DNA from 2 places in the Orenia sp. genome. Region 2 is predicted to be linked to the other one. Evidence: riboswitches for the same ligand, from Rfam matches in the RefSeq annotation. Region 2 holds a riboswitch; the other holds the start of a gene.
The links. A riboswitch is a leader RNA that binds a small molecule or an ion and turns the genes downstream of it on or off. The one in region 2 is predicted to bind ZMP and ZTP.

Region 1 (16,004 bases), on a different contig from region 2:
ATTCATTGACCCTTTAATTTCTTTAGTATTTATTCTGACAATAGGATTTGTTGGGGTTGTTATGGGAGCTGCTTTTGAAGAAGGTTTTTCTTCTAGAATCATTATAGTAATTGGAATCATTACTTCTTTTATATCAATTTTATTAATTTTAGCTACATTAACTTATATATTAAATATAGATATTTTTACTGAATCAAAGAATATATTACAATTATCTTCTGAATTTTATCAACAATTTGGACTGTCAGAAGAGGGCTTGTTTAATATTGATCAAGTTATAAATCAAACTATTAATTTCTTAAAGGAGACCTATCTAGCATTTTCTTTCTGTATTGCCATAATAAATTCAGTGTTTAACTATTATTTCAGTAGTTTGACTTTAAACAAATTAGGCTATGATTATAAACCAGATTTTTCTTTTAGATCGCTTAGGTTTTCTAGAATATTAGCTATTATTTATATTATATCTATTATATTATTTAATAATATAATAGGGAAAAATATTTTTGTAATAATTACCTTCTTATTATTTATGGAAGGGCTATCTGTGCTTTATTACTATTTTCTTAAATTTAGAAATAGAAGATTAATTGCATTAATTTTGTTAACTATATTTTTCTTTACGCCAATGATTAATTATTTGAGTTTATTAATAGGTTTTTTAGATATTTGGATTGATTTTCGTAAATTACATAAAAGTTAGTCTCTTGTTATTAATAGATTATTGTCAAGGTTAAATAGTTATTATATAATAACAGATAATGGAGGGGTATTATGAAAGTCATTTTACAAAAAGATGTCAAAGGATTAGGTAAAAAAGGAGAAGTTGTAAATGCTTCTGATGGACATGCACGAAATTATCTTATTCCACGTGGTCTAGCTAAAAAAGCTAGTGAAGGAAATATTCATAATTTAAAGCAGAAGAAGAAGGCCAAGAAGAGAAGAAGAGAGAGAGAATTAGAAGAAGCAAAAGAGAAAGCTGAATCTCTAGAAGGTGAGATGTTCACATTTAAAGTCAAAGCTGGAGAGAATGGTAGATTATTTGGTTCAGTAACAACAAATGATATTGCTGATAAGATTGAGCAGGAAACTGGTCAAAAGATTGATAAACGTAAAATAGATTTAAATGATAATATTAGAACTTTAGGAACGAAAAAGGTAAGTATAAAGTTACATAAAAATGTAACTGCTAATGTAAAAGTTAAAGTGACCGAGGCCTAGTGATTTAGAAAGGGGATTCTATGCTAGATAAACGAACTCAGGATGAAAAAGGGCAGTTAGAGCATAAAATTACTGCCCTTTTTGACCTTTTATCAGAAATATATGGAACAGAGAAGCTATTATTAAAGGCAGGTAAATTAGATATATTAGATATATTAGAATCTGAAGATATTGAAGATCAATTGGTTGCTTTACAGAAAATAATTTTAGATCACCCCATGTTAGATAAAGTTCCTGATGAGTTTGAAGATAAATTAAAACTTTTAAAAGAGTTAGAAGATATTTTAGTTGATGATTTAGCGAAGAAATCAATTAAGGAAGAGCTAGAAGATAAAATCAATAAGAAACTAGAATTAAGGCATCAAGAATATATTAAAGAGATAAAAGAAGAGATTATAAAAGAAGAAAGTAAGGATGATGGTGCTGATAATCCAGCTACTTTAAAGAAATATATCGAACTTGAGTGTTTGGAAGATAAAGGGCTTAATGTCTCAGCAACTAATCTATTGAGACCAAAAACTTTAAAAGAGATTGTTGGTCAAGAGAGAGGGATTAAGGCTCTATTAGCTAAACTATCATCACCCTATCCTCAACATATTATTATTCATGGGCCGCCAGGGGTTGGAAAGACTACAGCTGCTCGTTTAGCATTAGAGATTGCTAAAGATAGAGACAAAACACCTTTTGGTGACGAGGCTAATTTTATTGAAGTTGATGCAACTACATTACGTTGGGATCCTAGAGAAGTAACAAATCCCTTATTAGGTTCTGTTCATGATCCTATCTATCAAGGTGCTAAGGGTAAATTGGCCCAAGAAGGGATTCCAGAACCAAAACTGGGACTAGTAACTAAGGCCCATGGAGGAGTATTATTTATAGATGAGATTGGAGAATTAGATCCTATATTACAGAACAAATTATTAAAGGTATTAGAGGATAAGAGGGTACATTTTGATTCATCTTATTATGATCCTGATGATGAGAATGTTCCACAATATATTAAAAAGCTATTTAAAGATGGGGCTCCAGCTGATTTTATTTTGGTAGGGGCAACTACTAGAAGTCCTCAGGATTTAAATCCTGCTTTACGCTCTAGAACTACTAGTATATTTTTTGAACCATTAACTAAGGATGATATAATTAGGATTATCGATCAGGCTGCTGATAAGTTAGATATGAAAGTAGCTAAGGGAGTTGCTGAATCTATTAGTGAATACACAATTCAAGGAAGAAGTGCTGTCAATATTTTAATAGATGCTTATAATTTAGCATTGTACTATCAAAAGGATAAGATTACTACTAAAGAGGTTTTAGAGGCTGTTAAGCTAAGTAGATTGGTTCCTATCAATAAAAAAGAGGCTAGTAATAAAAGTCAAGTAGGTAGGGTTTTAGGGTTAGGAGTTAGTGGATTTTTAGGTTCTGTATTGGAGGTAGAAGCCATTGCTTTCCCAGCTAGCAAAGAAGGTAAAGGAAGTTTACGATTTAATCAAACAGCAGGTAGTATGACCAAGGATTCTATCTTTACTGCTGCTTCTGTAATCCGTAAGGTCACTGGTAAGGAGATCAGTGATTATGATATCCATGTTAATATTATCGGGGGAGGTCAAGTAGATGGACCTTCGGCTGGGTCAGCTATCTCAGTAGCGATTATCAGTGCTTTAGAGAATATTGCTGTTCGTCAAGATATAGCAATTACTGGTGAAATTTCATTACATGGAAAGGTTAAGCCAGTTGGAGGAGTCATTGAAAAAGTTTATGGAGCATATCAAGCTGGTGTTGAGGAAGTCTTAATTCCAGTTGATAATAAAGTAGATTTAGAGGATATGAAGATTAAAGTAAGCCCAGTAGTAGATATCCAAGAAGTCTTGGATAAGATGTTGGATGGCTAGAAGGAGGTTTCATAATGGAAGAAATTGATAGAGTTCCTCCAAATAGTATAGATGCTGAAAAATCTACATTAGGGTCTATGTTGTTAGACAGGGATGCCATAGCCAAGGTAATTGAAATATTAAAACCTAAGGATTTTTATCGAGAAGCTCATACTATTATATTTAATGCAATAAATCGTCTATTTGATAAAGGAGAGCCTGTTGATTTAGTTACAGTAAGTGAGGATTTAAAAGAGACAGGACATTTAGAAGCAGTTGGAGGAGCTTCCTATATTACCTCTTTAGTTAATAGTGTTCCTACGGCAGCTAATGTGGAACATTATGCTAAGATTGTAGAAGAAAAGGCAATTTTAAGAAGATTGATTAAAACTGCTGATCAGATTGCTCAACTAGGATATAAAGGAGACCAGGAGATAGATAATATCTTAGACCAATCAGAACAGTTGGTCTTTAATCTCTCCCAAAGAAGAACCGTTCAGACCTTTGATGGAATTAAAGATATTTTAATGGATACCTTTGATAACTTAGAGAAATTATATAATAATAAAGGTGATGTAACGGGCATTGCTACTGGATTTAGGGATTTAGACAAGATGACATCAGGTCTACAACCATCAGACCTATTTATTTTAGCTGCTCGTCCTAGTATGGGAAAGACTGCATTGGCTTTAAATATAGCCCAGCATGCAGCTGTAAAAGAGAAGAAGTCTGTAGCTATCTTCTCTTTAGAGATGTCAAAATCACAGTTAGTACAGAGAATGTTGTGTTCTGAAGCGCAAGTAGATAGTCACCGTTTAAGAACAGGATTTCTAAATGAAAATGATTGGCGTAGAATCTCCCAAGGTGCTGGTCGCTTAGGGGAGTCTAAAATATTTATAGATGATACTCCAGGTATTACAGTAATGGAAATGAGAGCTAAAGCCAGACGGATTCAAGCTGAACATGGTCTAGATTTAATTTTAATTGATTACTTGCAACTAATGACTGGTGGTGCAGGCTCTGAAAGTAGGCAACAAGAGGTTTCTGATATCTCCCGTTCCTTAAAAGGTTTAGCTCGTGAACTTAGTGTTCCAGTTGTATCATTATCTCAGTTGAGTCGTGCGGTGGAACAGCGTAATGATAAACGACCTCAGCTTAGTGACTTACGTTCTAGTGGTTCTATTGAGCAGGATGCCGATGTAGTAGCTTTTATTTATCGTGATGATTATTATAATCCAGACTCTGAGCGTGCTGGAATTACAGAAATAATCATTGGTAAGCAACGTAATGGTCCAGTAGGTGTTGTTGAGTTAGCCTTCCAAAAAGAGTATACCAAGTTTGTTGATTTATCTAAAAGAGAAGAGAAATAAATTTTAAAGAGTGAAATAACCGATTATCGGTTATTTCACTCTTTTTTTATTATTATTAAGGAAATTATGCCTTTTTAGAGGGTGTGGGTAACTTATTTAAAGGGGTTAAAAAAAGTAGCAACGAATTAACGCGAATAGCACGAATTAAAATTTAAAAACTAAATTAGGTCTTAAAAAAGTTTTGACTTAAATTCGCGTAAATTAGTGAGATTCGTTGCTAAAAATTGTTTTGAATTATTTTTAAGGCTTTGAGTAGCAGACTGGGCGATAGCCCATTTTGTTCTATACAACTGGTTATAAATTAATTTAGAAATATAAAGGTTTTTATTAACTATTAAAGAATTAAATGTAATAAAGTTATTATTTTAACACAATTGATTCCACTGGTATAGATTGTTTTTAATATAAATTGATGATTGTACATAAATAAAAGGATATTATTGCTTTCTTCTAGAATATAAAGGGATTTGTCAATTAAAGTCGAAAATATTAAGGTAAGCAAGGTATTAATTTTAGCTATTGGTGGTGATAACTGTGGATAGTTTCAATAAAAAGAGCTTATATCAAGTGATGATTATCTTATTAACTCAGACCCTCTTATTATTATTTATAACAGGTTGGAATGAAGTAGAGTTATTTGGTGTTTCTTATGATAAATTATTCAATATAATCATCTTTATGGTGGTTGGTTTATCTATCTTATCGATAATTATGGTTGCAGAGTTATATAAGATGGTCGAATATGAGACTGAGTTTAAGATTCAACAGGTCAAGCTAGAAGAGAGTAAGAAGTCAATTAAGAATCTAAGAAGCCAGAAGCATGACTTTTTAAATCATCTACAGACGATCTATGGCATGGTACAGCTAGGTAAGAAAGATAAGGTTAAGGAGTATATTAGGTCTTTAAATAAAGATATCTCCAAGGTTGATTTTAAGCAGGATATTTTATCTAACTCTATTCTCGATTCAATCCTCATCTCTAAAAAGTTAGAAGCAGTTAAAGCTGGGATAAACTTTGATTGTAAGGTCGAAGTAGGTGTTGAAGAGGTTAATTTTCCTATTGACAAACTCTTTAGGGTACTATCTAATTTGATCGATAATGCTATCGATGCTGTCAAAGATTCTGGTAATAAAGAGAGTATTATTGTGAAAGGAACAGATAGAGGAGAAGAGTACTTATTATCTGTCTATAATAGTGGCTCTGTCATTGGTGGAGAGCTACAAGAGAATATCTTCAAGCCAGGCTTCTCCACCAAAGGTGAAGATAGAGGTTTTGGCTTATATATTATTAAATCATTAATCGAGGAGTTTGGTGGTGAATTGAGGCTAGAAAGTAAAAATGGTTTTGGTACAGAATTCTCATGTTATTTAAAGAAAATCAAATAAATATTAAGAGATTGGAGGATAAAATAATGAAGTTATCATTAGTTAAATATATATTTAATGGTATTCCTGAAACTATATTGCTAATCTATGTTTCCTTAGGTTTGATAGATGCTAAAATGGATATTAAGGATTATTTGAAGATAGCAATAGTAAATGTCTTTATAATATGGATTGTTAGAGATTTATTTGGCTTGTTTGGACTTCACTCTTTTATATTAATAGCTACAATAATTTTATTAATAAAATCTAGTATTGAGGTGGCTACAGAAAAGTTGATCATCTCTATGTTGATAAGCCTTATCATATTATACATTGGGGAAACTGTAACTTTTTCTATATTTTTTGATTTATTCAACATTGATATTAAAGTTATGAATCATGATTTAAAGTGGTACTTTTCATTATCTTATATCAGCAAAGTTCCTTTAGTTCTTACAGCAGTACTAATTTATAGATTTAAGTTTAGGATATTTAGTTCTAGGGTTGAGCAAAAATAAGAAGATAATAAATGTCGAAAAAACAGATAATTCAATATCTTTTGTAGAAAAAAATACCATCAAAACCATTGATTTTCATGTAATAATATGGTATTATAATGGTGTAGAAGTATTAATTTAAGATATTTTGTAATAAGCAGGGGGGGGGTTGATATGGCAGAGAGAAATGGTCTTGAAAGTATTAGTTATAGCTGTACCAATTATTTCTTTAAGGATTATGACCAAGAAGAGAAGGATATCTTAGCATTTGGCTTAATGGCTCTAATATCTACTATGACCTCCTTATTATTAATCATTATAATATCATCTTTAATTGGTGTGACTAGGTTGGCTGTTACAGCAGCCATTGTGGCTGCTATATTGAGATTATTCTCAGGTGGAATTCATGCTAAGACTTATAAGCAGTGTATTGTAACAAGTACCACTGTCTTTACTTCCTTAGGCTTAATTGCATCTTTGAATATCTTAGAGATAGAGAGTAATGCCTTTTTAATATTTAGTATCTTTATGATAATTGGCTTTATCATAATTTATCTCTATGCTCCTGCTGATGTTGAAAGTAATCCTATTAATTCTGAGATGAGAAGGATGAAATTAAAAAGAGAGTCACTAATAATCTTCTTATTAATAATTTTGGTATCATATATATATATAGTCTTGAAAGAAGGTTCTAATCAGCTTATTACAGCAGTTTTATTGGGATTGGCTTGGCAGTTGTTTACACTAACTCCTGTAGCGTATTATCTCTTAGAGTTAGTATATAAAAAGAGGAGGGATACAGATGAAGACTAAAAAGATTGCTGCTAAAGTATTAAAAGGAATTGCAAGAAAGAGTTCTAAATCTGCTAGTATGATGTTTATCTATCAACCAGAAGTACCAGAGGCTTTGAAAGAAGAGAAGTAATCATAAAACAAAGGCTTGTCCATTTGGACAAGCCTTTGTTTTTGCTTATATAAATATTAGAATAAGTAAGAAAGTGAGATTCCAAGGCGGAAGCCATCCATTTTTGATTCATATTTTCCAAAATATCCAGGATAATCTTCATCATAATCTACCAGGTTATTAGGGTCATATTTTCCTGTTTCTCGATTATAAGCAGGAGCTTTGGTTACTTCTAATCTAGCTATTCGATAGGTCAAATCACTATTTAATAGGAGATTCTTTGTAATATGGTAGGTCAGTTCTCCTCCTAAAAGAGCCCCCTCTCCTTTAGACTTGGCAGTGGTAGAGGAGCGCATGGTTTGACCATTATATTTGAAGGTATCTTTTTGTGTTATGTAGTATTGTAGTACTCCTGCTTTAAGCTTAAATATTCGATTAATAGAATAGACTACTCCTAGATAAGGTCCATATAATTTTTGTGTAGTTATTTCTCGGTTTACATTAAAATCAAGTGTATTAACAGTTTCTTGGGGGCAGGCTCCATCATAAGTGCTATCAGCTCTATCAAAGCCACCTTCAACTCCCCATTTATTATTGAACCAGTAAATTAGCCCCAAATAATAGCCTTTACCTTCTTTAGCTTGGTCTTTAAAGTTTTCTTCTGTTTCTTTATCTGTATAAATAGGGATTTCTTTTCCATTAACATATTGCTTTAAATCAAAGGTGTTATAAGTCAATTTTCCTACTATCTCAATATCTTGGGCAAAGATACCCTGAGATATGAACAACAGAGTCATAAATAGAAATAAAATTAGTGGTTTTTTCATTATTCTCCTCCTTTAAATTGACATTAAAATTTATTTTTTGATAAAAAGTGATATCTAAGTAATAATTATACATTATTACTTAAAAATCCTTTTTTTCAATTGTTTAAATGTAGGAGATAGATTTGTAGTAAGATGAGGGTTAATAAAGAAGTAGAATCTTTTGAGTTAATATTACAGTTATTCTGAATTGATGGGCATAATTTTAAGGTTATCAATGAATATTAATTGTATATTGCTAATTAATATTCTAGAAAATTACTTCATCACACTAAAATAATAAAATATACGAATATTCATAATACAATAATCATTAAAATTCGACTTATCGTTGACTTTTATTTAATAGTTTGCTATCATATTAATGTTGAATAATAATTTACTAACATTGAATTTTGGTTGTTAATTATTTTTTATAAATTATTAGATTTTTTGAATTTTATAAATGATAGTTAGTAACTAAAGTTGTGGATAAAGCAATGTTAAAATTAATTGCTAGGAGGATAGATAAATGATAAGTAGATATACCTTACCAAAAATGCAAAAGATTTGGAATGAAGAGAATAAATTTAGTAAATGGTTAGATATTGAGATAGCAGTCTGTGAAGCTTTAACAGAGACTGGAGAGATTCCTCAAAGTGATATGGAGAAGATTAAAGAGAATGCATCTTTTAGTGTAGATAGAATTAAAGAGATAGAAAAAGAGACTCGCCATGATATCTTAGCTTTCTTAACAGCAGTTGCAGAGAGTTTAGGAGAGGAGTCAAAGTATATACATATGGGGTTGACCTCTTCTGATGTTAAAGATACTGCAAGGGCTTTGCAGATGAAAGAGAGTTTGGAGTTGATCTTAGATGATTTGCAGGAAGTAAATCAAGTTTTAGCTAGACAAGCTAAAAAGTATAAGATGCGGGTTATGATTGGACGGACTCATGGAGTTCATGCGGAACCGGTAACCTTAGGATTGAAATTAGCTAATTGGTACTCTGAAGTTAATCGTCATATTGAACGGGTAGAGCAATTATTAGAGAGAATTAGTGTCGGAAAGATATCTGGAGCAGTAGGAACTTTTGCTAATATTAGTCCAGAGGTAGAGGAGTTGGCTTGTGAAAAATTAGGAATAAAGGCTGCTGCTATCTCTTCTCAGATTTTGCAAAGAGATCGCCATGCTGAATATCTTAGTGTATTAGCTATTATTGCTAGTTCTTTGGACAAGTTTGCTACGGAGATTCGTAATTTACAGAGAACAGATATTTTAGAGATTGAAGAGAGTTTTAAAAAAGGTCAAAAAGGTTCTTCAGCAATGCCTCATAAGAAGAATCCAATTACCTGTGAAAGAATCTCAGGATTATCTAGAGTAGTTAAAGCAAATGCTAATGTTGGATTTGATAATGTAAACCTATGGCATGAACGGGATTTGACCCACTCTTCCCCTGAAAGGGTAGTTTTAGCTGATAGTAGTACTTTAATTGATTATATGTTAAATAAATTTACTGATGTAGTCGATAATTTAGCTGTATATGAAGAGAATATGGACGCGAATCTAGCTAAGACTAAGGGGCTTATCTTCTCACAGAAAGTAATGCTTTCTTTAGTAGATAAAGGATTATTAAGAGATGATGCTTATGCTATCGTACAACGTAATGCTCTTGAAGCTTGGAATAGCGAGAAGACCTTTAAAGAATTATTATTGGCTGATAGAGAACTAATAGAGCATATGAAAGAAGAAGAGGTAGAGCAGATATTTGATTATTCTTATCATTTAAAGAATATAGATGTGATTTATCAGAGACTTGGACTTAAGTAGTTAAAAGTTGACAGTTGATAGTTTACAGTTAAAACATTTTAAAAATTATTGACTTATAATCTTATTTAATTGAATTTATTTATAGATGATTTAGTTAGTATATTTTTACTTAAACTACTGTCAACTGTACACTGTATACTGTAAACTTATTTAGAGGGGGCTTGTTAAATGTCAACTATAGTTGTAGTAGGTACTCAATGGGGAGATGAAGGAAAAGGTAAGATAACAGATATGATTGGTAAAGAGGCTGATTTAGTAGTCCGTTATCAAGGGGGTAATAATGCTGGTCATACTGTTGTAGTAGGTGAGAAAGAATATAAGCTACATTTAATTCCTTCTGGGATTTTATATGATGATACTAAATGTGTAATTGGTAATGGTGTAGTAGTAGATCCTAAGGTATTAATTGAGGAATTAGAGTATTTGGCTGAAAAGGGAGTAGAGGTTAATAACCTATACATCAGCTCTAAAGCTCATATCATTATGCCATATCATAGAGTATTAGATAAGGCCGAAGAGATGAGAAAGGGTAACAGTAAGATTGGAACAACTGGTAAAGGGATAGGACCAGTATATATGGATAAAATCGGAAGATCGGGTATTAGAATGGAAGATTTATTCGATGCTGATATGTTCAAAACAAAGGTTGAAGAAGCTGTTGAGTTGAAGAATTTAATTTTAGATAAAGTATATGGATTAGAGACTTTTGAGGCTAGTGAGATAGTTGAAGAGTATTTGGGGTATGCTGAAAGAATTAAAGAGTATATTACAGATACTTCATTATTAATTAATCAAGAGATAGAAAAGGGTAATAATATCTTATTCGAAGGTGCTCAAGGAACACTGTTAGATATCGATCATGGAACTTATCCTTTTGTAACTTCATCTAACCCAACAACTGGTGGTGTTTGTAGTGGTACAGGAGTAGGACCTACTAAGATACAAGAGGTATTAGGGATAGTTAAGGCTTATACTACTCGTGTAGGTGAAGGGCCATTTCCTGCAGAATTAACAGGTGAGATGGGTGAATATTTAAGAAAGGTAGGCCATGAATTCGGTACAACTACTGGACGAGCTCGTCGTTGTGGTTGGTTTGATGCTGTAATTGTAAAATATGCTGCTCGAATTAATGGATTGACTAGTCTAGCAATTACTAAATTAGATGTGTTAGATGAATTAGAGGAGATTAAAGTCTGTACTGGTTATGAGTATCAAGGTGAGATTATTACAGAATTTCCAACTAAAGAAGAAATCTTGAAAGAATGTAAGCCAGTATATGAAACCTTACCTGGATGGCAGTCTAAAACAAGTGATATCGCAGATTATAATAAGTTACCTGAAAATGCTAAGAAGTATTTAGAGCGTATATCAGAATTAACGAAAACTAAAATTTCTATTATATCTATAGGACCTAAGAGAAACCAGACAATAGTATTAGATGAGTTATTAGAAAATAACTAATTAAATTGATATTTATTAATTAATCGGATATAATAAAAGTATGAAAAGAATATAAAATGATTATACAACTGGCGGAAAGCATGGAATTAACCATGGGGGAGTATAATCTATTTTAAAATCGCCCGTCTGGATAATGAGTTATTAGTCATTATTCAGACGGGCTTATTTTTTGTTAAAATTTCTTCAATTAGAACCTTGATAACTTGATAAATAAATAACATTTAAACTCTGATTAAAATTGTTGTTTGAGTTTGAATTGCGTGAAAATTTTATGTTTTCACTAAAAAATTAATTTAATTGACTATAAAAATTGCTTATGTTATTATTTAAGCGAGATAAATAGTTATCATTACTAAAAAAGAAGAATAAATTTTTAACAAATTTCTATATTTAAGAGATAGGTGTGATATAATTCACATTTTATTTATTAGAAGTATGTTAGTATAAAGTATAATGGTTTTGATAAAGAGTTTTATTCTTAATAATTATTGAATCAATTGAAATTATAATCATGATATGTTATAATTTGTTCGTAACGATAATTATTATCATTTCAATTATATAAGAATATAAGATGAAGGGGGATTACAACAATGTCTAATTTTAAAAATGGTAAATGGCAACAGGAGATTGATGTTAGGGATTTTGTTCAAAAAAATTATAAAGCCTATGAAGGTGATGATTCTTTTTTAGCAGGTCCAACAGAAAGAACTACAAAGGTTTGGGAAAAATGTTCCGAATTGATCTGGAAAGAGATTGAAAATGGTGGAGTTTTAGACGTTGATGTTGATACAGTAGCTGATATTAATGCTTATGATGCAGGATATATAGATAAAGATTTAGAGAAGGTTGTTGGATTACAAACTGATGCTCCTTTAAAGAGAACTTTAAATGTTTATGGTGGAATTAGAATGGCCAATCAAGCTGCTGAGGCTTATGGTTATGAAGTAAACGATAAAATCAAGGAAATCTTTACTACTTATAGAAAGACTCACAATGATGGTGTATTTGATGTATATAACCCTCAATTAAGAGAAATTCGTCGCTCTGGTGTAATTACTGGTTTACCAGATGCTTATGGGCGTGGAAGAATTATCGGTGACTATAGAAGAGTAGCTTTATATGGAATTGACAAGTTAATTGAAGCTAAGCAAGAGGATAAAGCTCATTTAACTGGACCAATGACTGAAGAAGTTATCCGTTTAAGAGAAGAGATATCTGATCAAATCAGAGCTTTAAAGAAATTAAAAGGATTAGGAGAGACTTATGGATTGGAATTAGGTCGTCCAGCTGAGAATGCTTATGAAGCTATCCAATGGACTTATATGGGATATTTAGCAGCTATCCAAGAGAATAACGGTGCTGCAATGTCCTTAGGTAGAGTCTCTGAATTCTTCGATATTTATATTGAAAATGATATTGCAGAAGGTAAATTGACAGAAGAAGAAGCTCAAGAGTTAGTTGATGATTTTGTGGTTAAATTAAGATTAGCTCGCCAATTAAGAACACCAGGTTATAATGATTTATTCAGTGGAGACCCACTTTGGGTAACTTTAGTAATTGGTGGAATGGGTATCGATGGTCGTCCATTAGTAACTAAAACAAGCTTTAGAATTTTAAATACATTATATAATTTAGGGCCAGCTCCAGAACCAAACTTAACAGTGCTATGGTCTGAAAGAATGCCAGAAGGATTTAAGAAATTCTGTGCCAAAGTATCTAAAGATACAAGCTCTGTTCAATATGAGAATGATTGTATCATGAGACCTAATTTTGGTGATGACTACGGTATTGCATGTTGTGTATCTGCAATGGATTCTGGTAAAGAGATTCAGTATTTTGGAGCTAGATGTAATTTACCTAAAACATTACTTTATGCCTTAAACGGTGGACGCGATGAGAAGAGTGGTGTACAGGTAGGACCAGAATTTACTCCGTATACTGGAGAAATTTTAGAATTTAATAAAGTAATGGATCAATTTGATAGATTCTTAGATTGGTTAACAGAACAATATGTAGATGCTTTAAATATCATTCACTATATGCATGACAAGTACGCTTATGAAGCTGTACAGATGGCATTACATGATAGTGAAGTAGGAAGAATTATGGGCTTTGGTGTAGCAGGATTATCAATTATTGCTGACTCTTTAAGTGCCATTAAATACGCTAAAGTTAAACCTATTAGAAATGAAGAAGGAATTATTGTTGACTTTGAAATTGAAGGGGACTTCCCTAAATACGGTAATGATGATGACCGTGTAGATGAGTTAGCTGTAGAGGTTGTTAAGAGATTTATGACTAAGTTACAGAAGCATAAGTTATATAGAGATGCAAAACATTCAATGTCTGTCTTAACAATTACATCTAATGTAGTTTATGGTAAGAAGACAGGTGCTACTCCTGATGGTCGTAAAGCAGGAGAGCCATTTGCTCCAGGTGCAAACCCAATGCATGGACGTGACACTTCTGGTGCAGTTGCATCCTTGAATTCTGTAGCTAAGATACCATATGATTATTGTCAAGATGGTATTTCTAATACCTTCTCAATCGTTCCTAAAGCATTAGGTTCTAATGAAGAAGAACAAGTTAACAACTTAGTATCTATCTTAGATGGATACTTTGATCAAGATGCTCATCACTTGAATGTTAACGTGTTACAGCGTGAAACATTATTAGATGCAGTAGATCACCCAGAGAAATACCCACAATTAACTATTAGAGTTTCTGGATATGCTGTAAACTTTATCAGATTAACTCGTGTGAGCTATGAGTGTGAGTGTGTGTAAAACTTCTTTTTATTAGGGTTTACTCACACTCACACACCCACTCACGCTAATTTTAAAAGTGTCGCAATATCCCCATATATTGTGACATTAAGCTTTGAGCTAAAAATCAGATAATTATAGAAAGAGGGGGATTACAATGGCAAAAGGCTTTATTCATTCAGTTGAAAGTTTAGGAACTCAAGATGGTCCTGGAATTAGGTATGTTGTTTTTACTCAAGGCTGTCCTCTTAGATGTAAATACTGCCATAATCCAGATACTTGGTGTATGACCGATGGTCAAAAGATAGAAGTAGAGGAGTTAATGAACAAAATATTAAGATGTAAGCCTTTTATTAGCAGATCTAAGGGTGGGATAACTATTTCAGGTGGTGAGCCAACTCTACAAATAGATTTTGTTTTAGAATTATTAAAGAGATGTAAAGAGGAAGAGATTCACACTGCCTTAGATACTTCTGGATATGTTGATAAGGATAAATTTGAGAAGTTATTGCCCTATACTGATCTAGTCTTGCTTGATATTAAGCATATAGATGATATTGAACATCAGGAGTTAACAGGTGTTAGCAATCAGAAGATTTTAGAGATTTTAAACTTATTAGAGGAGAAGGGGAAGAGCTTTTGGGTTAGACATGTAGTTGTACCTGGAATCAATGATAAGGTGGAGTATATAAAGAAGTTAAGTAAATTATTAGTAACATTAGATAATCTAGAAAAGGTTGAGTTAATTCCTTATCATCAATTGGGAGTTCATAAGTGGGAGACAATCGGACTAGATTATGAATTAAAGGATGTTGAACCACCTAGCAAAGAGAAGATGGAAGAGTTTAAAGAGATATTTATTGAGAAAGGAATCGATACTGTAGTTAAATAGATATATATTGAATACCGCTATGTTAACATAGTCATCCAACTTTAGAATGAAACAATAGAAAGATAGTGTGACACTTTTGTGTCGAGTGTGAGCTATGAGTGTGAGTGTGTGTAAAACTTCTTTTTATTGGGGTTTACACACACACCCACTCACGCTAATTTTAAAAATGTCGCAATATTCCCATTAAATTACACTTTGGATTTGGAGATCCATAAGGCAGCCTATTTGGTTGCTTTATTTTTTACTATCTGCCTATTTTGAATATTAAATCAGTATTAGTATTATACTAAAGTAAAATAGCTAATTAGGAGTGGCGAGAATGAAGATAAGAAAAGTGCTGTTATTATTAATGATAAGTCTAGTTTTCATTCAATTGGCAGGGTGTAGTGGGAAAGAAGAAGAGAATAAGCAGAGTAAGAGTAGTGGAAATCATCCTCCAAATTCTTTGACAGATATCAGTATGAGTGTTGAAAAGATTATCACTAAGCTAGAAGAAGGTTATGAGAAGGTACAAGAAGAGAAGAAATCAAAAGATAAAGAGAGCAAATCTAATCAAGATAACTCTCAGAATAAGAGTTCTAAAAAGGATGAATCAAAGGTTAATCAAGGCTCGAGTAATAATGAAAGAAAGATGAAGGATTTAGAGAAGACTTTAACTGAAAGTTGGGAGAAGGTTAATCAAGAGATTAAAAGCTTACATCAAAATTGGAATAGTTATGAGAGCAAAGAGTTAATAGATAAGCAGAAGATAAATTCTATAGAAGGAGAATTGAATGATTTAACAGAGATATCAAATAATGAAAAATTACTCGCTACTCTATTACAGATAAATCAATTTAATCTGCAAATAGCAGAATTATATAGTAATTATGATGCAAAGATTAAAACTCTTTTAAAGAAAGTAGAGGCTTATACTAGAGATATAATGTATCTAAATTTTCTTGCTGATACTAAGAATAATAATTTCAAACAATTAGAAGATATAAATAAAGTTAAGGAGATACTCCCTCAGATAGAGCTCAAATTT
Region 2 (16,004 bases):
GTGTTTGGGGAAGGAGGATTAATAGTTGAAGAAATTTTCAAAGAGTATAGGCTTTTATTTGATAATCATTGCAATTGGTGTTTTAATAGCTCAATATATTATTGCGCCTAATCAACCTAGTGAAGAAATTACTTATAGTCAATTTATAAATAAAGTCGAATCAGGTAAGATTAAAAATGTTACAATTATAGGTGAGAATGTAGTTCAGGGTAAATTAGAAGGTAGAACTTTTAAGATTAATATTCCTGGGACTATCGAAAAAGTTGAAGAGATACTAAGGACTAATGAAGTAGATATTGAGACCAGACCTGAGCCAGAACCACCTTGGTGGACAGGTGTTTTTGCTTACTTATTACCTACTGTAATTTTAATTGCAGCTTGGATCTTTATTATGAATAAGATGCAAGGTGGAGGCAATAAAATGATGTCTTTTGGTAAGAGTAAAGCAAGGTTACATGATAATGAAAAGAAGAAGGTTACCTTTGATGATGTAGCTAATTATGAAGAGGTAAAGGAAGAGTTAGTTGAAGTTGTAGAATTCTTAAAAAACCCTGAAAAGTTCAGTAAATTAGGTGCTACGATACCAAAGGGGGTATTATTAGTAGGGCCTCCAGGAACAGGTAAGACCTTAATGGCTAGAGCTGTTGCTGGTGAAGCTGGAGTACCTTTCTTTATTATCAGTGGTTCTGATTTTGTGGAGATGTTTGTAGGTGTTGGTGCTTCCCGTGTTAGAGATTTATTTGAACAGGGTAAAAAGAATGCACCATGTATTATCTTCATTGATGAGTTAGATGCTGTAGGTCGCCAACGTGGAGCAGGTGTAGGTGGAGGTCATGATGAACGTGAACAGACCTTAAACCAACTATTAGTTGAGATGGATGGATTTGAAGCCAATGAGGGAATTATCTTGATGGCTGCAACTAACAGACCTGATGTATTGGACCCTGCATTATTAAGACCGGGTCGTTTTGACCGTCAAGTCACTGTTGATCGACCAGATTATAAAGGTAGAAAAGGTGTCTTAGAGATACATGTTAAGAATAAACCATTAGCTGACGATGTAGATTTAGGTGTATTAGCTCGTAGAACGCCTGGTTTTACTGGTGCTGATATGGAGAATTTAGCTAATGAAGCGGCTATTTTAGCTGCTCGCCGTGATAAAGATAGAATTGGTATGTTAGAATTTGATGATGCTATTGACCGTGTTATTGCTGGTCCTCAGAAGAAGAGTAAGATTATCAATGATAAGGAAAGAGATATAGTATCCTATCACGAAACTGGTCATGCTTTATTAGGAGAATTATTAGAGCATGCTGATCCAACTCATAAAGTGACGATTATTCCTCGAGGTAGGGCAGGTGGATTTACTATCAACCTTCCAACAGAGGATAAAAGCTTTATTACCAAGTCTGAGTTATTAGACAAGGTTACTATGCTATTAGGAGGAAGAGTAGCTGAAGAGGTCTTCCTTGATGATGTTAGTACTGGTGCTCAAAATGACTTAGAGCGTTCTACTAAGATTATTAGAAATATGATTACCGATTATGGAATGAGTGAAAAGCTTGGACCTTTAACTTTAGGTCAAAAACATAATGAGCAGGTATTCTTAGGTAGAGATATTTCACGTAGTCGCAATTACAGTGAAGAGGTTGCTTCACAGATTGATAAAGAAGCTAGAGAGTTGGTAGAAAAGTGTTATGAGATGGCTAAAACTATCTTAACAGAGAATAGAGACATGGTTGAAGATATGGTAGCTGAGTTAAAAGAGCAAGAGACTTTAAATAGAAGAGAGATTAAAGCTATTATTAGTAAATATAAGCCTGGGTTCTATGATGATCTTGAAGAAGATTATTGGGATTTAGAAAAAGAAGATAATAATAAAGAAGAATAAATTTTAACCGCTAGCAATTAATTGCTAGCGGTTTTTTTTAAGGAAATTATAATTTAAAGTCTATTGCTAAGTTATAGGTTCGTGAATCTAGAATAAAATTTAGCCATAATGCTATATAGAGATAATGGTACACTTTCGTGTCAGGAATCTGGAATCAGTCTGTTTTACTGATAACTGGTTCCTGATTCCTAAAACAGTCCCAATATATCCATTAAGTTTCATTTTGAATTCACATACCTATAGTTTGAGCTTAAGTTTGAGTAAAATACGTTACTATTAGGTGATTATATGTTTTTTAATTATTCTTGACTAATAAAAAAGGTATGTGTTATAATCAAGTCAAAAGAGAGTCATAAGACTGGCGGATAATTATGGATATAACCATAGGGGATTATGACATATATATGGCTTAGCCGACCGCCTGGGCAGATAGTATGAAAAGACTATTTGCTCAGGTGGTTTTTTATATTTAGTTAGCAGTAGTGATTGAGAAAAAGAGAAGATTAGAACTTGTTTTAGATTAGAGAAATTAGTAGTTATAAAAAGTAGGAATAGAGGATAAACAGCCAAAAGTAATGAAATATTAAAAGTAATGATAATTTAAAAGGGGGAGATAAAATGAGTTATAAGTCTGATATTGAAATTGCACAAGAGGCTAAGATGTTACATATTAAAGAGATAGCTGCCAAGCTGGGGTTAAGTGAAGAGGATATTGAATTATATGGTGATTATAAAGCAAAGATTAAGTTAGAGACATATCAAAGATTGATGGAGCAAGAAAAGACGGCTAAGTTAATCTTGACTACGGCAATTAATCCAACTCCAGCAGGAGAAGGAAAATCAACAACTACTGTAGGGTTAGGTCAGGCTTTAAATAAGATAGGAAAGAATACTGCTATTGCATTACGTGAACCCTCTTTAGGACCATGTATGGGAATCAAAGGCGGGGCAGCGGGTGGAGGTTATGCACAGGTTGTACCGATGGAGGATATAAATCTACACTTTACAGGTGATATTCATGCTATTGGAATAGCTCATAATCTATTATCAGCAGCGATTGACAATCATATTAAACAAGGAAATGAATTGAATTTAGACCCAACTAAGATTAATTTTAAGCGGGTAGTAGATATGAATGATCGTGCTTTAAGAGAGGTAGTAGTAGGTCTTGGTGGAACAGCCAATGGTCAACCCCGTCAAGATGGTTATATGATTACTGTAGCTTCTGAAGTAATGGCAATCTTATGTTTAGCTGAGGGAATCTTAGATTTAAAAGAGAGATTGGGCAAGATGGTTGTAGCTTATAGTCATGATGGAGAAGCTATTACAGCTAAGGATTTAAAGGTAGCGGGTGCAATGGCGGCTTTATTAAAAGATGCAATTAAGCCTAATTTAGTTCAGACTTTAGAGAATACTCCTGCCTTTATTCATGGTGGTCCTTTTGCCAATATAGCACATGGTTGTAATAGTGTTATGGCTACTAAGTTAGCCCTTAAAACTGCTGATTATGTAGTTACAGAGGCTGGATTTGGAGCAGATTTAGGAGCAGAGAAGTTCTTTAATATCAAATGTCGTTTTGCAGATTTAGCTCCTGATGCAGTTGTAGTAGTAGCTACGGCTCGTGCTTTAAAGCTTCATGGTGGTGTCAGTAAGGATGAATTAAACGAGGAGAACTTGGATGCATTGGCAGCAGGCTTAGAGAATTTAGAGAAGCATATTGAGAATGTACAGAAGTTTGATGTGCCTTTAGTTGTAGCTATCAATGAGTTCCCAACAGATACAGAGGGCGAATTGAATTTAATTAAAGAGCGTTGTGAAGAGCTGGGTGTAGAAGTAGCCTTATCCCAAGTTTGGGCTAAAGGTGGAGAAGGTGGAATTAAGTTGGCTGAGAAGGTATTGGAGTTAATTGAGCAGCCAAGTGATTTTAAAGTATTGTATGATGTTGAAGATTCTATTGAAGAGAAGATAACTAAGATTGCTACTGAAATCTATGGAGCAGCTAAAGTCAACTTTACAGCTAAAGCTAAGAAGGATATCAAGCAATTAATTAAGGATGGTTTTGATAAGATGCCAATCTGTATGGCTAAGACGCCTGTTTCATTATCAGATAATCCTGCACTAAAGGGAAGACCGATGGGTTTTGAAATAACAGTGAGAAAGATTAATGTATCTGCAGGAGCGGGATTTTTAGTAGCATTAACAGGAAATGTAATGACAATGCCAGGGTTGCCTAAGCGACCTGCTGCTGAGAATATAGATATTGATGAAAATGGAAAAATTACTGGTTTATTCTAAAGCAGTAACAGGTGACGAGGAAGTAGTTAAGAGTTAAAAATATTAGTATTTAATTTATATTTTGGGTTGAAAGTATTAGAGTTAATTAGTATAATGGTAACGAGTTGAATTATTTAAGCTCAAAGAACAATTGAATATTTCGCTTGGATCCCAAAGGACTGAGACGGTTAAGTTGAGATTAGGATAACTATACCTAGTTGTATCTAGTTATGTTTATAAATGGCCCTCTTATCCCCCTTGTGGATATGGGGGCTTCTTCTATTTTGGGGGTAAACTTTTGAATAAGAAAAGAGTATAGGCTATCTACTAAAAGAGAAGAGAAGAACTTGATTTTTAGAGATAAGTGAGCTTAAAAAGATATTAAATGGGGTGATAGAATGAGAAGGGACTTTACGACAGTGACAACCTTACAAGAGAGGAAAGAGTCAGGAGATAAGATTACAATGTTGACAGCTTATGACTATCCAACAGCTAAGCTGATTGACCAAGCAGGGATTGATATTATCTTGGTTGGAGATTCTTTGGGGATGGTTGTTTTAGGATATGAAAATACCCTAGCAGTTACTATTGAAGATATGATTCATCATAGTAAAGCCGTAACTAGAGCAACTGAAAGGGCTATGGTTGTTACTGATTTACCTTTTATGGCTTATAAGATAGGTGATGTCAGTCAGACTGTCCAAAATGCTGGTCGTATTATTAAAGAGAGCGGAGCAATGGCTGTTAAACTAGAAGGTGGCAGCGAAATATCAGAAGAGGTAAGGTCTATTATCAAAACGGGGATTCCGGTAATGGGACACTTGGGTCTTACTCCGCAAGCTGTCAATCGATTTGGTGGATTTAAGGTGCAAGGTAGAGAAGAAGCAGCTGCTAAGAAATTAATAGAAGATGCCTTGGTTTTAGAACAATCTGGTGTTTTTGCTATAGTGTTAGAGTGTATACCAGCAGAATTAGCAAGAGAAATTACTGAGCAATTATCTATCCCTACTATTGGTATCGGAGCAGGAAGAGATTGTGATGGTCAAGTATTGGTCAGTCAAGATATGTTAGGGGTTTCATTAGATTTTACCCCTAAATTTGTGAGAAAGTATGCTGACTTAAATCAGCAGATGAGTATCGCTTTTAGAAATTATAAGAAAGAAGTTGAGAATGGGAGTTTTCCTAATCAAGAGGAGAGCTTTAATTAACATAGGCTTTTAAGTCTGAAATGAAATTTGAATGTGTTTTTATGGATAGATAATGCGACACTTCGTGTCGAGCGTGAGCTATGAGTGTGTGTAAAGTCTCTTTTTATTGGGGTTTACTCACACTCACACACCTACTCACTCACGCTAATTTTAAAAGTGTCGCAATATCCCCATAAAGTCTCATTTAAAATTACATATCTGTAAGAAGAATATTCAAGATAGAGTGAGAAGTTAAGTTGTATAATCGCAAAGGAGGATCTATATGGAAATCTTCAAGACTATTTCTGAAATTAGAAGTTATGTTAAGCAAGAGAGAAGAGCAGGAAAGACTATTGGGTTTGTTCCCACTATGGGATACTTACATCAGGGACATTTAACTTTAATGAAAGAAGCTAAAAAGGATAATGACATTGTAATTGTCAGTATTTTTGTCAATCCGACTCAGTTTGGTCCAACAGAAGATTATGAAGAGTATCCTCGTAATTTAGAAGGAGATGCTACTTTGGCTAAAGAAGTAGGAGTAGACATTATCTTTGCTCCAGAGGTTGAGGAAGTTTATTTTAAGGGTGCTGTGACTACAGTTAGAATAGATGGATTAACTGATAGGCTCTGTGGAGCTTCTAGGGTTGGTCATTTTGATGGGGTTTGTACTATAGTAACTAAGTTATTTAACATTGTTAATCCTGATAAGGCTTATTTTGGTCAGAAGGATGCTCAACAGGTTTTGGTTATTAAGAGGATGGTAGCAGATTTAAATATTGATATAGAAGTAGTAACAGTGCCAATTGTTAGAGAAGCTGATGGTTTGGCTATGAGTTCTAGAAATAAATATTTAAATCAGACAGAAAGAGAAGCTGCTTTGGTCTTATATAAGTCTTTGCAACAGGCTCAGCAATTAATTGCATCTGAGAAAGTTGATGCTAAGTTGATTAAAGAAGAGATGATAAAGTTGATTAATCAAGAGCCTTTGGCTAAGATTGATTATGTTGAAATAGTAAATCAGAATAACTTAGAGGAAATAAATAGAGTTGAAGGTAAAGTTTTGATTGCTTTAGCTGTGTATATAGGAGAGACTAGATTGATTGATAATCTAATGTTAGAGCTTAAAAATTAATATTATTTAATTCAATAGGTTTAAACTAATAATTATATGGGAGGTATAACTTATGTTAAGAATGATGCATAAATCAAAAATTCATCGAGCCACAGTAACTGATGCCAATTTAAATTATCTAGGGAGTATTACTATCGATGAAGAATTGATGGAAGCAGCTGATATTCTTCCTAATGAGAGGGTACAGGTTGTTAATAATAACAATGGAGAACGCTTAGAAACTTATGTTATTGCTGGTAAGAGAGGTTCAGGAGTTATCTGTTTAAATGGGGCGGCAGCTAGAAAGGCTCAAAGAGGGGATACTGTAATTATAATCTCCTATGCCCTGATGGATGAGAGTGAAACTAGAGAAGTAAGCCCTAAAGTAGTGTTAGTTGATGAAGATAATCAGATTGTTTCTTAGTATGATTGGGGATTGATACAAAAGAGAGATATTACGACACTTTGTGTCGAGTGTGAGCTATGACTGTGAGTGTGTGTAAAACTTCTTTTTATTAGGGTTTACTCACACTCACATACCCACTCACGCTAATTTTAAAAGTGTCGCAATATCCCATTGCGCGATAAGTATCAATTTATAACAAACGAAATGATTAGATATTAATTGTTAAAAATTAAGGAGGAATATTAATGAAGTTTACAGTAAGACAATTAACGATAACTGGAATACTAGGAGCGATATCGTTGTTGCTTGGTTCAACACCCTTAGGTTTTATTCCAGTCCCTACTCCAGCGGGATCAGCTACTATTATGCATATTCCAGTAATTATTGGAGCGATTATGGAAGGTCCCTTAGTAGGAGGTTCTGTTGGTTTGATATTTGGACTCTTTAGTTTCTTGCGTGGTGGTGCTGCATTATTCTCAGATCCGATAATTGCTATTGTTCCAAGGGTTTTGATTGGCATATTTGCTGCATATTTTTATATTTTTATTAAGAATAATTTAATAGGAACAGGTATAGCGGCTGTAGTAGGTACCTTAACTAATACAATTGGTGTCTTATCATTAGCAGTAATAAGAGGCTATTTACCTAATTGGGAGACAGCTGCTACTATCGCCGTTACTCATGGGATTCCAGAGGTTATAATCGCGGTATTAATAACAGTATCTATTGCTAAAGGTATAGAGAAGTCTCGTTTGGTGGCTTGATTTCAACAGGTGATAAGTTAATATATAGTAAAAGGAGTAGGGAAATTATTCCTATTCTTTTTTTATTTTAAAGGGCAAAATTATTAATCAAAATAATCGTTTTATGGTATTCTAATAAAAAGGAGGTAAGAGAATGAGCAAGTTTTATACCAGTAAAAATAATAATTATGGTAAAGAGATTGATTATGCAAAAGTTACTAATCTATTTAATAGTTTAATTTCTGCCAAAGGATATGGAGTTTTATTAGATTGTGTTGTTCCTCAAATCCGTAATGTCGATTATCCCCATGGGATTTCTAAACCTATACCTTTTTTAAGAGCAGTAAATTTAGAGGATAAATTAATGTTGGTGATGGTAGAGTATAAGCTCTATGTTCCAGGTGCTGAAAATGATCAAGAATTGGCCTTGGAGATAAATAAAGATGATTTTAAGGTATTTAAAAAAGAGGATGAGATTAATTTTCTTTATCATGATGATAAGGTGATTGAGATTAAATTACATAATTCCTTTGATTTCTCTTATGATCTAGATGATGAAGAGGTACTTCCTACATTATTATTTATTGATTGGGTTAGTAGCCCTTTTATTTAATGATTATTAAGACTTATAGAATATGATTTATGAGGGATTGAATGTAGTTTAAGGTTGAGTAAATTTAAGAGTATAAAGCAGATAATAGTTTAAACTTAACCTTAAACTTTAGATGAAACTGATATAAACATAATTATTCTAAAAAGCTGTTAAATAACCATTATTAGTAGACCAATAGCTATAAAATTATAGTTTAACTTTTGCAAATTATTCTATTTGTGTTATAATTAATTAAATAAGAATGCGGTTACAATATAATAGTTATTTAGAGGTTTGGAGGAGAAAAAATGTTAGAAAAAGATTATAATTCAATTATCGAGCAATTGGTAGAATGGATTAGAGCTAGGGTAACAGAGGCAGGCTGTAGTGGAGCAGTAGTTGGTTTAAGTGGTGGGATTGATTCAGCAGTAACGGCTACTTTATGTAAGAAGGCTTTTCCAGATAATACTTTGGGTGTAATTATGCCTTGTTATAGCAATCCACAAGATGCTTTGGATGCTAAGGCAGTAGCTGAAGAATTTGATATCCCTTATAAGGTAGTTGATTTAAGCTCTACTTTTGATCAGTTGCTAGAATCAATTGAGGGTAAGGCTGATGTAGAGAAGAGTATGGCTGTTGCTAATATCAAACCTAGATTAAGAATGACTACTCTTTATTATCATGCTAGTATCAATAATAGTTTGGTAGTAGGTACTGATAATAGAAGTGAATTGAAAGTTGGCTATTTTACTAAATTTGGTGATGGTGGTATTGATATTGCACCTTTAGGTAATTTAGTTAAATTAGAGGTGCGAGAGGTGGCTAAACTTTTAGGAGTCCCAGAACAGATTATTACAAAAGCTCCATCTGCAGGGTTATGGGGTGGACAGACAGATGAGTCTGAAATGGGGATTAGTTATGAAGAATTAGATCAATATATCCTAACAGGTGAAGCAGAACCTAGAGTTAAGAAGATAGTTGATGATTTGGCTGCTAAGAATGCTCATAAGTTAAAGAGTATTCCTATTCCTTCATTTTAAATGAATATATATGATAATTTTTAGGAGTGAACATCTTGTTCACTCCTATTTTCTTTTCATATTATGATAAATATGTTATAATGTTTTCATATTATAAAAATGGAGGTTGAGAGATGGGGCAGACGTTAGTTCAGTCAGTAGATAGAGCGTTGAGGATTTTAGAATTATTGGTAGAACAGAAGCAATCAATGAATTTAAGCGAGATTAGTGAAATAGTAGATTTAAATATTAGTACTGTACATAGGCTATTAAATACATTGATATATAGAGGTTTTGTTGCAAAAGAGGAAACTGGCAGATATAAGTTGGGGGTTCGTATCTTTGAGATAGTTAGTATTTTAGAAGATTCTTTAGATTTAAAAGCTATAGTTCGTCCTTATTTAAAAGATATTGTGGATGAATGTAATGAAACTGCTAACCTGGTTATCTTAGATCAAGGAGAGGTAGTTTATATTGATCAAGTTGAATCAACTAATTTAGTCAGAATGTTTGCTAATATTGGGAGTAAGGGGCCTGCCCATTCTTTAGGTGCTGGTAAGGTCTTGTTGGCTTATTTAGATGAGAATGAATTGAATAAAGTATTAAAAGAGGTGGAATTGACTAAATTTACTTCTGAAACTCTTACTGATATCAAGGAGCTGAAAGAAAATTTAAAGCAGATTCGATTACAAGGTTACGCTATTGATTTTGAAGAGATGGAAGAAGGAGTTAGGTGTGTTGCAGCACCTATTAAGAATGGTGATGGAGAGGTGATTGCTGCTATTAGTGTCTCTGGTCCTAATATTAGAATTACTGATAAGTTTTTATATAATAAATTAATTCCCTTAGTGACAAGTAAGGCTATGGAGATTTCAAAAAATATTGGAGGTATAAGAATTAAAGGCTGATTGTATAATACTTTGTAGATGGAGGAAAATTAGATGGTGAGAAATAAAATATTGATTTTTGAACATGAAAAGGGATTGCATGCGAGGGTAGCAGCCTTAATAGTTCGTGAATCGATTCAACTACAGAATAAATATAAAGATAAATTATTTATAGGTAGAAGTGAAAATGATCTACTTCCTGCAACAAGTTTAATCTCAGTTATCTCTAGTAATATAAAGTATGGAGATAGGATAGTGATAGTCAGTAAAGGTGATAATGCTGATAAGTCTATAGAAGAGTTTGCGGAATTTTTAAAAGGCAAATTCGATTTAGATGACAAACAGACAAGAGATGAGATTGACCAGGTTCTTCAAGAGACTACTTTAACTATGGATAAAGTTTTTAATAATATCGCCAATGGTGTAATTGTCGTTGATCAGGAAGGTGTAATCACTAGTTTCAACCCTGCTGCTGAAAAAATTACAGGCTTATCAGCTAATAGAGTGATTGGTGAAGATATAAATTCTGTTATCTATAACTCTAAACTCAAAGAGATAATTAAATCTGGTCAAGCTGAGCTAGGTAAGAGGCAAGAGATTAGTGGTGCAACTATTGTCACCAATAGAAATCCGATATTTTCTAATGGTCAGATTATTGGAGCGATTGCCGTCTTTCAGGATATCTCCACTATAGAGAGGTTATCTGGGGAATTAAAAGAGGTAAGAGCACTAAAAGAGAGGCTTCATTTAATTTTAGAATCGGTGCAAGATGGAATCTGTGTTGTTGATAGAGAAGGTGCTATTGAATACCTTAATCCAACTTATGCCAAAATGTTAGATGTAAATATAGATACTGTAGTTGGACGCAAATTAGAAGAGGTCAATCATGATAAGACCTACCAGCAGGTTTTAGAGACAGGTGAGAGTATAACAGGAGTTGTAACAGAGAAAGATAATGATTTGGTTATTATATTTAACATATATCCTATCCAAGTAGATAGAGAGATAGAAGGGGCTGTTTTAGTAGCAAAGAAGAAGATAGAGATAGAGAAACTAGCTGATCGGCTAAAGGAACTATCGGCTAAAGCTGAATATTTAGAACAGGAATTAAAGAGAGAAAGAGAGCTAGACTCTTCTTTTCAAAGGATCATTGGAAGAAGTGGAGTCTTAAAGGATTCTCTAGTTAGAGCATCTAAAGCAGCTGAAACAACATCGACAGTTTTAATCAGAGGTGAAAGTGGTACTGGCAAGGAGTTGGTAGCTGAAGCAATTCACTATGCTAGTAATAGAAAGGATAAGCCTTTTATTAGAGTTAATTGCGCAGCTATTCCCTCTAATTTGATAGAAAGTGAACTTTTTGGACATGAAAAAGGAGCTTTTACTGGTGCTATTAATAAAAAAATTGGGAAATTTGAACTTGCTGATGGCGGTACTATCTTTTTAGATGAGATTGGGGAATTATCTGTTGAATTACAGGTTAAATTATTAAGAGTATTACAAGAGAGAGAGTTTGAAAGAGTTGGAGGAATAGAGCGAGTCTCTGTTGATATCAGGGTAATTACAGCTACTAATAGAAATTTAGAAGAGATGATTCAAGATAATAAATTCAGAGAAGATTTATATTATCGCTTAAATGTTATACCGATTATTTTACCACCACTTAGGGAGAGAAAAGATGATATACCTGTGCTTGTAAATCATTTCTTAGACAAACTATCTGAAAGGTTGAATAAGAAAGTTGATATTATTTCCCAAGAGGCTTTAGAGATATTAACTAACTATTCCTGGCCTGGTAATGTTAGGGAGTTACAGAATATTGTTGAAAGGGGAATTAATTTCACCGATAGTCAGGAGATTACCCTTGATGATTTGCCTGATTATATAAGAAATAATTATCAACAACAGAAATCTCTAATCAATCTAACCTCTGAGGGAGAAATAGCTAGTATAGAAGAGTATGAACGAGAGATTATTAAGCAGGCTTTAGAGAAATACAAAAGTTTTAATGCTACTGGTAAAGTTTTAGGAGTTACTCATAAGACTGTAGCTGCTAAAGCCAGAAAGTATGGATTGGTTAAAGAGTAGTTGGTAAAAAAGAACGATCAGTTGGTAAAAAGTATCAACTAAATCATTTTATTAAATGAATAAAAATTATATATTTTGATTTTAGAATGATTTTAAGGTTTTATTTACTCATTTAGAGCTTTTTATACTTATTATTTATAAATATATAGTTTTTTATAATTTATTCTTTAATATACTATTTTTTAAACCTTTTTTTGGGCAATTAGATTTATTTTTGGTATTTTGGAATGGAACTTGCATTAAATAATTAGTGTATGACCGCAGATATAATTTTGTTAAAATTTTAAATTTAAAATATAAATTATTTGGAGGTATTCAAATGGTAGAGAAAAAAGTTGTAATTAAAAATGAAACAGGTATTCATGCACGTCCAGCATCTATGATTGTTCAATTAGCTAATAAGTATGGTGCTGAGGTTACTCTTGAAAAAGATGGAAATGAAGTTAATGCTAAAAGTATCATGGGAATTATGAGTTTAGGTGTTAGTAAAAGTACTGAGGTTACTGTCAAAGCAGAAGGAGAAGATGCTCAAGGTGCAGTTGATGCATTAGTTGAATTGTTAGAAAGTGGTTTTGGAGAATAGGAAAGGAGTTGACAGTAATGAGTAAAGAGTTAATGGGGACGGCAGCTTCTCCAGGAATAGCAATTGGTAAGGTTTTAATTTTAGAAGAAGAGAATCTTGATTATCAAAAGAAGACTGTTGAAGATGTAGAAGGTGAAAAAGTAAGATTACACGATGCTTTAGAAGAATCTAAGGAACAATTGCAGCTTATTAAAGATAAAGTTGAAAGAGAGATGGGAAATGATAAAGCTGAGATATTTCAAGCCCATCTATTGGTATTATCAGATCCAGAATTAATTTCGGCTGTTGAAAGTAAAATTGATAGTGCAAAGGTAAATGCAGAAGCAGCTTTAGATGAAACTGTAGAACAATTTGCTACTTTGTTTGCAAATATGGATAATGACTACATGAGGGAAAGAGCGAGTGATATCCGTGATGTAGGAAGTAGAATTTTAAAGAATTTATTGGGCATAGACAGTATCAATTTAGCTACTTTAGATGATGAGGTAGTATTGATTGCAGATGATTTGACTCCTTCTGATACAGCTCAAGTTAATAAAGATAAGGTTTTAGGTTTTGCTACAAAAATTGGAGGTAGAACTTCTCATACTGCAATTATGGCACGTTCTTTAGAATTACCTGCTGTAGTTGGAGTTAGTGAGATTTTAGATATAGTAGAAAATGGAGACCAAATTATTGTTGATGGGGTAGATGGTGATATTATCATTAATCCTACTGATGAGCAATTGGCTTCATATAATAAGAAAGCTGAAGAATATGAGCAAAGAAAGGCTAGATTGGCTCAACTTAAAGATTTAGCTGGAGAGACTAAAGATGGACACAGAGTTGAATTAGTAGCTAATATAGGAACTCCTAAAGATGTTAAAGGTGCTTTGACTAATGGGGCTGAAGGCATTGGATTATTCCGTAGTGAGTTCTTATATATGGACAGAGACTCTTTTCCTACTGAAGAAGAGCAATTTGAGTCTTATAAAGAAGTAGCAGAAAAGATGGAAGGTCCAGTTGTAATCAGGACTTTGGACATTGGTGGAGATAAGGAATTATCATACTTAGACTTACCTGAAGAGATGAATCCATTCCTTGGTTATAGAGCTATTAGAATCTGCTTAGATAGAACAGATATCTTCAAAACTCAATTAAGAGCTATTTTAAGGGCTAGTGCATATGGAGAAGTGAAGATTATGTATCCAATGATTTCTGCATTAGAGCAATTAAGAGCAGCTAATGGGGTTTTAGAAGAGGTTAAAGAAGAGCTAAAAGCTGAAAATGTGGACTTTGATGAAAATCTTGAAGTTGGAATGATGATTGAGATTCCAGCAGCAGCTATGATAGCTGATATATTGGCTAAAGAGACAGATTTCTTCAGTATTGGTACTAATGATTTGATTCAATATACAACTGCTACCGATAGAATGAATGAAAATATCTCTCATTTATATCAACCATTCCATCCAGCATTATTACGTTTAATTAAACGTGTTGTAGAAGCAGCTCATGGAGAAGGTAATTGGGCAGGAATGTGTGGAGAGATGGCAGGAGATAAGAGATTAGCTCCTTACCTTCTAGGAGTAGGATTAGATGAGTTTAGTATGAGTGCTGTTTCTATTCCAGAGGTTAAAGACCAAATTAGAAATATGACTTTAGAAGATGCAAAAGAGATTGCTCAAAAAGCATTGACTTTCTCAACTGCTGAGGAAGTTGAAGCTTTTTTAAGTAATATATAAACATACAATTTTAGAATTACTCCTCAAAAAAGCAACTGTGCAGGCAGTTGCTTTTTTATAATTATTTTGTATATTTTATTTAATCACGATATAATGGTAGATAATAACTTATAATAAGAAGGTGATAATCATGTTTTTGAGGTTATTATTATTATTTACTATAGTTCCCATGGTTGAATTATCAATATTGATTAATTTAGGTGGTTATATAGGTCCTCTGGCTACACTTGGTCTAGTTGCTTTAACTGGGATAATAGGTGTTAGTTTAGCCCGTGAGCAAGGATTTGTAGTAATAAGTAAGATTAGAAGTTCACTGGATAAAGGAAAGTTGCCTGCTGATAGTTTAATTGAAGGGTTGTTAATCTTAATTGGTGGAGTAATGCTTTTAACTCCAGGACTATTAACTGATATTACTGGTTTTTTATTGATTATACCTATAACTAGAAATGTGATTAGAGATATAGTCAAGAGTAAATTTAAAGTACACATTAATCATCGTTATACTTCTTTTACTCATCAGGATAGGGGTAGTAATTACTCTGAAGTTAGACATAAAGAAGATGATGAATGGGAAGATTTATCTGAATCAATAGATGTAGATTATGAAGAGATAGATTAGAAGAAGCTGGTATTATACCAGCTTCTTTATATTTTGAATTGTTCCATTAATTCAGTTAAGTGTTGTGCCATATCAGCTAATTCATGAGAGGAATTATTGATATTTTGAGACATAGATTGAATATCAATAATAGAATTGCTAACATTAGTACTTTTATCAGTCAATTCTTCAGTAGAATTAGAAGCCCCTTGTATACATGAAGATGTTTGATTGATAGATTCTTGAATTTGATTGAAGGATTTGCCTGCTTTTTCAATAAGTTCATTCCCTAACTCTGCTTTTTGGGAGATATTAATGATTGAGTCCAAACTATTTTGAGAGTTATACTGGGTTTCTTTAATTAATTTAGCAATCTTCTCTGTAGCTTCACTAGTATTTTCAGCTAAATCTCTAATCTCATCAGCTACAACTGAAAATCCTTGTCCAGCTTCCCCAGCTTGAGCAGCCTCGATAGCAGCATTTAATGCTAGCAAATTAGTCTGTTCAGCTATATTATTAATTAAATCGATGATTTCTCCAATTTCTTTTGAATTTCTATCTAATTTATGAATAAGCTCGACACTATGATTAATAGAGTCATTAATCTCTTTAATCTGTTTGATAGCATTTTTTAGATTTTCATTTCCTGTTTCAGTTTGAGAAGTAGCAACCTCTGATAATGATGCAATTTCTTGGCTACTTGTTGAAATTGTTTCAATCTTAGTGATAATATCGGTAATCGTATCTACAGATTGAGAGGTAATATGAGTTTCTTCGTTAGTAGCTGATGATAGTTCTTCACTATAAGCTGATAACTCTTCAATTAATTCTGATACTTTTTTAATTAAATGTCTAATTTTTTTATTGCTTTCATTGAAGGTTACACTTAATTCCTCTAATT

Region 1: it holds a riboswitch for ZMP and ZTP, as region 2 does, so the genes downstream of both, pflB (formate C-acetyltransferase) here and ACTCDL_RS00475 (formate--tetrahydrofolate ligase) in region 2, are expected to answer to the same signal.

What each region holds. Positions count from the first base shown of each region.
Region 1 is NZ_JBSQYM010000001.1:3,338-19,341, reverse strand. Features, by position in the region: gene ACTCDL_RS00080 (DUF2232 domain-containing protein) at 1-703, shown strand, start outside; gene rplI (50S ribosomal protein L9) at 775-1,221, shown strand; gene lonC (Lon family ATP-dependent protease) at 1,242-3,110, shown strand; gene dnaB (replicative DNA helicase) at 3,125-4,459, shown strand; gene ACTCDL_RS00060 (sensor histidine kinase) at 4,994-5,845, shown strand; gene ACTCDL_RS00055 (hypothetical protein) at 5,872-6,342, shown strand; gene ACTCDL_RS00050 (accessory gene regulator ArgB-like protein) at 6,496-7,134, shown strand; gene ACTCDL_RS00045 (cyclic lactone autoinducer peptide) at 7,124-7,246, shown strand; gene ACTCDL_RS00040 (hypothetical protein) at 7,303-8,052, opposite strand; gene purB (adenylosuccinate lyase) at 8,561-9,856, shown strand; gene ACTCDL_RS00030 (adenylosuccinate synthase) at 10,025-11,317, shown strand; ZMP/ZTP riboswitch at 11,372-11,456, shown strand; gene pflB (formate C-acetyltransferase) at 11,911-14,106, shown strand; gene pflA (pyruvate formate-lyase-activating protein) at 14,243-14,977, shown strand; gene ACTCDL_RS00015 (hypothetical protein) at 15,297-16,004, shown strand, end outside.
Region 2 is NZ_JBSQYM010000002.1:29,277-45,280, reverse strand. Features, by position in the region: gene ftsH (ATP-dependent zinc metalloprotease FtsH) at 26-1,891, shown strand; ZMP/ZTP riboswitch at 2,236-2,325, shown strand; gene ACTCDL_RS00475 (formate--tetrahydrofolate ligase) at 2,510-4,186, shown strand; gene panB (3-methyl-2-oxobutanoate hydroxymethyltransferase) at 4,564-5,373, shown strand; gene panC (pantoate--beta-alanine ligase) at 5,636-6,487, shown strand; gene panD (aspartate 1-decarboxylase) at 6,540-6,890, shown strand; gene ACTCDL_RS00455 (ECF transporter S component) at 7,118-7,636, shown strand; gene ACTCDL_RS00450 (hypothetical protein) at 7,770-8,228, shown strand; gene ACTCDL_RS00445 (NAD+ synthase) at 8,516-9,247, shown strand; gene ACTCDL_RS00440 (IclR family transcriptional regulator) at 9,361-10,134, shown strand; gene ACTCDL_RS00435 (sigma 54-interacting transcriptional regulator) at 10,168-12,198, shown strand; gene ACTCDL_RS00430 (HPr family phosphocarrier protein) at 12,518-12,781, shown strand; gene ptsP (phosphoenolpyruvate--protein phosphotransferase) at 12,799-14,505, shown strand; gene ACTCDL_RS00420 (FxsA family protein) at 14,636-15,124, shown strand; gene ACTCDL_RS00415 (methyl-accepting chemotaxis protein) at 15,151-16,004, opposite strand, start outside.